One region of the Salipiger sp. D13 genome, then DNA from elsewhere that is predicted to be linked to it. Evidence: riboswitches for the same ligand, from Rfam matches in the RefSeq annotation. Region 1 holds a riboswitch; the other holds the start of a gene.
What was found. Region 1 has a riboswitch for thiamine pyrophosphate ahead of D6860_RS10650 (FAD-dependent oxidoreductase). Riboswitches for the same ligand answer to the same signal wherever they lie in the genome.
Positions count from the first base shown of each region.

Region 2: linked by a shared signal. The riboswitch ahead of D6860_RS21785 (thiamine ABC transporter substrate-binding protein) and the one ahead of D6860_RS10650 (FAD-dependent oxidoreductase) in region 1 are both predicted to bind thiamine pyrophosphate.

Region 1 is NZ_ML112594.1:204,737-206,933, reverse strand. Features, by position in the region: gene D6860_RS10650 (FAD-dependent oxidoreductase) at 1-977, opposite strand, end outside; gene thiS (sulfur carrier protein ThiS) at 1-16, opposite strand, end outside; TPP riboswitch at 1,122-1,222, opposite strand; gene D6860_RS10645 (phosphatase PAP2 family protein) at 1,568-2,197, shown strand, end outside.
Region 2 is NZ_RAPJ01000019.1:84,916-87,112, forward strand. Features, by position in the region: gene aroC (chorismate synthase) at 1-843, opposite strand, end outside; TPP riboswitch at 939-1,049, shown strand; gene D6860_RS21785 (thiamine ABC transporter substrate-binding protein) at 1,087-2,070, shown strand; gene D6860_RS21790 (thiamine/thiamine pyrophosphate ABC transporter permease ThiP) at 2,046-2,197, shown strand, end outside.

The sequences.
Region 1 (2,197 bases):
TAATCGTGATCTTCATCCATGAACTCCGCTGTCGTTCCGTCGCAGGCCGCCGCCACCGCCATTTTCGCAAGCGCCGGCGCAAGCAGAAAACCGTGACGGAACAAGCCGTTGACATGAAAGGTGTCGCCCCTGCGCCGGACGCGGGGCAGGTTGTCGGGAAAGGCCGGGCGCGCATCGGCGCCGATCTCGACCAGCTCGGCCTCGCCGAAGGCCGGGTGCAGCGCGTAGGCCGCCGAGAGCAGTTCGAGCACCGAGCGCACGCTGCGCCGCCGGTCCTCGCTTTCGATCTGCGTGGCGCCAAGCATGAAGAGCCCGTCGGCGCGGGGAACGATGTAGAGCGGATAACGCGGGTGCAGCAGACGCACCGGGCGCGACAGGCGGATGTCATGGCTGCGAAGCACCGCCATCTCGCCCTTGACCCCGCGCAGGTCGCTCAGTCGGTCGCGCGCCGAAAGACCCCGGCAGTCGAAGGTCAGCCCCTCCGGCGTTCCGCGCTCGGCGCGGAAACGGACGCCCGCCGCCTCGAGACGGTCGCGCAGGCAGGTGAGCGCCGCACGCGGGTCGAGATGCGCCTCGCCGGGGAAGAGCAGCGCCCGCTCGAAGCGACCGTCGAGGTCGGGCTCGAGTTCGGCAATGCCGTTGGCATCCTGTGTCACGTGCTCGGCGGTCCGGCGTGCGAAACGGTCGAGCTCGCGCCGGTCGCGGCCCAGCGTCAGCACAAGCGTGCCGCGCCGCTGCACCTCGACACCCTGCGCAGCCCACCAGTCCGCGGCCTCCTGCCCGAGGCGGATGACGGGCTCCTCGGCGCTTTCGCCCTCGCAGAACGGCGCGAGCATGCCCCCCGCCCACCAAGAGCAGCCATGCGGGCCGGGACGGGGCGACGGATCGCAGACCGTCACGTCATGGCCACGCGCGACCAGCTCGGTCGCGACGCAGAGACCGGCGACGCCGGCACCGATGACCGTGGCGCGGGTCATGGGCGGCCTCGCCTACGGACGGCGGGGCGAGCGCTGCCGCGCAAGGCGGGCGCGGTGTTCAGGCGGTCGGATGGGTGACGGCTCATGCAAGGTCCTCCATCGACGCAAGGATGGAGGACGACCGGACGCGGAGAGACTCCCCCTGTTCGGTCGAGCTCCGTTCCCTACGCCGGTATTAGCCGGATCAGGTTCTATGGGTCGGCTGTCGCCTCTCAGCCCCTGACGGGGCACCCCAACGGATTCACCACGACGTTAACCGGATGGGCGCGGCGATACAACTGCCCATCGTCCGCCCCCTGTCCCGCCGCGACCGCGCGCCGGTCTGGTCCGTCCGGTGACGGAGTCGCGAATTTCCGCTCATCGCCAGGCCGGCGGGATCATCCTGTCGCGGCCCGCTGGCAGGCCGCCGCCCCTGCACTATGTGCATTCCGCAAGGTTTCCGGATTTGGAGCAGATTTCGACGTGCTGTCACATTTCGCGAGATGGGCTCCGGGCGCAGACTGCCCGGCATCGGCGGCCCGCTGCCACCCTTCGTGCATGACAGGCGCGTCGATGCCCGCCTTCCCGGGCAACGCCGGAGGCGCTGTCGCATGATCGCCTTTCCGTCGCTGGCCTTTCTCATCTTCGGTGTCGCTTACGCGCTGGTGTCACTGGTCTTCGCGATCATCTTCCGCGACGGCGTGCTCGGCGAGATCCTGAGCTCGGTCTCCGGCGGACTGGACATTTCGCTGCGCTACTTCTGGGCCATGGCGCTGGTCATCACCGCCTGGGCGGTGCGATCGGGCATCAAGCGCGGCGCGCCGCTGCGGGTGGCGGTCGGCAATGTCGCCGCCATCTACGCCGCGACCTTCGCGCTTCACTTCGGCTTCACGCTGTTCAAGACGACGATGCCAGAGATCGTGCCCCATTACGCCGACCCCTACCTCGCGGCGGTGGATGCCTGGCTGCACGGGCAGTCCGACCCCTGGTCGGTGATCGACCGGCTGATCGGCTCGGCCCGGATGATCCAGCTCACGCCGCTCTACCAGGGGCCGTGGCTGGTCGCCGCCTTCCTGTTCCCGGTGATCCTCGTGGCCTCGGACGACAACCCCGAGCGGGTGAAGCGCTACCTCGTGCTCTACTGCTGCAGCTGGATCGTGATCGGCAATATCATCGCGCTTGGCGGCATGTCGGTGGGGCCGGTGTTCTACGACAGGTTCTACGGTAGCGCCCGCTTCGAA
Region 2 (2,197 bases), on a different contig from region 1:
GCCCGCGTGGTTCGAGCTGTACTCCGGCCCGTTGGGACCCATGGTGATCTCGTCGGCGTTTTCCGAGCCGCGCAGGGCCGCCGCCGCCATGCCTTCGCCGATCTCCACCGCCTTGACCGCGTTGATCGACATGGCTGCCGCCGCAAGGTCGGTGTCGAGCTTGCCATAGACCGGGGCGCCAAGCCCCGCAGGGACACCACGCGCCACGACCTCGATCACCGCGCCGACGCTGTCGCCGCTCTTGCGCAGGTCGTCGAGGTAGTTGGCCCAGGTCTCGGCCGTCTCTGCATCCGGGCACCAGAAGGCGTTCTCGCCCACCTGCGCCAGGTCCAGCCGCGACCGGTCGATCGCGTGCGGACCCATCTGCACCATGTAGCCGGTGATCTCGAGGCCCGGGGCCAGAGCGGCGAGAGCGGCCCGCGCGAGCCCTCCGGCAGCGACGCGCGCGGCGGTTTCCCGCGCCGACGAGCGTCCGCCGCCGCGATAGTCGCGAATGCCGTATTTCTGCCAGTAGGTGATGTCGGCGTGACCGGGCCGGAACTTCTCGGCGATGTCGCCGTAGTCCTTGGACCGCTGGTCGGTGTTCTCGATCATCAGCTGCACGGGGGTGCCGGTGGTCTGCCCCTCGAACACGCCCGACAGGATGCGCACCGCGTCGGGCTCGCGCCGCTGCGTCGTGTAGCGGTTCTGCCCCGGCTTGCGACGGTCGAGCCAGTGCTGCAGCATCGCTTCGTCAACCGCGACCCCCGGCGGGCAGCCGTCCACCGTGGCCCCGAGCGCGGGACCGTGGCTTTCGCCCCAGGTGGTGACGCGGAACAGGTGGCCGAATGTGTTCATGCTCATGGGCGCAGTCTCCTTGTCCGAAGGGTTCCTAGGGCAGCGGCGGCGCCGTCTCAAGGCATTTCACCTTGCGCGGGGCGGGTTGCGGCACTACGACTCCCGATACCTCGGGGTGTCCGGCCGATCCGCGGCCGGGCTGAGATGCATCTTGCGAACCCGTTGAACCTGAACCGGTTAACACCGGCGGAGGGAAGGTGACGGCCTCGCGCCCGGTCTTGCCCTCTCGCCGCAAGCCTGGAGGATGCCATGAAGGCCATCACCACCGCTGCAGCGGGACTTCTCACAGCCAGCGCCGCGCTGGCGGATACACCCGTTCTCACCGTTTACGCAGGCGACTACATCGTCTCGGAATGGGGCCCCGGCCCGAAGATCGAGGAGATGTTCGAGGCGCAGTGCGACTGCGACCTCCAGTTCAAGCCCGGCGACCTGCTGCCGCGCATTCTGCTCGAGGGCGACCGCACCGAAGCGGACGTCGTCTTCGGGCTGAACACCGACGTCACGAAAAAGGCGCGCGAAAGCGGGCTCTTCGCGCCCCACGGGCAGGACCTGTCGCCGCTGACGCTGCCGATCGAGTGGGATGACGAGATCTTCCTGCCCTACAACTACGGGCACACGGCCTTTGTCTACGACACCGAGCGTCTGCCCGAGCCGCCGCAAAGCTTCGACGCACTGCTGAACGCGCCGGACGACCTCAAGATCGTGATCCAGGACCCGCGCAGCTCGATCTCCGGGCTGGCCACGGTGCTTTGGGTTCAGGCGGTCTACGGCGACGAGGCCGAGGCAGCCTGGGAGGAGCTTGCCCCCAAGATCCTCACGGTGACGAAGGGCTGGTCGGAAAGCTACGGGCTCTTCACCGACGGCGAGGCCGACATGGTGATGAGCTATACGACCTCGCCCGCCTATCACATCATCGCCGAGGACGATCGAACGAAGAAGGCGGCGATCTTCCCCGAGGGGCATTACTTCATGGTCGAACTGGCCGCCAAGGTCGCAAGCACCGACCAGCCCGAGCTGGCGGACGACTTCATGGCCTTCATCCTGAGCGAGCCGTTCCAGGAGATGATCGCGACCGGCAACTGGTCCTTCCCGGCGGCGCTGCCGCGCGAGAAATGGCCCGAGGGCTTCAAGGAACTCGATCTGCCCGAGAAGGTGCTTTTCTATTCCGAGGACGAGGCGGCCGCGCTGCGCGACGAGGCGATCGAGGCATGGCGCCGGGCGCTGTCGCGCTGACCCGCGGCTTCGGGAAATCAATGGTGCGCCCAGGCCGGGGCATCGCGGTTTTCGCCGCGCTTGCCGTGGCGGTGCTCACGCTCGGGCCGGTCGTCGCGGTGCTGATCCGCGCGGGCGGTTGGGGCAG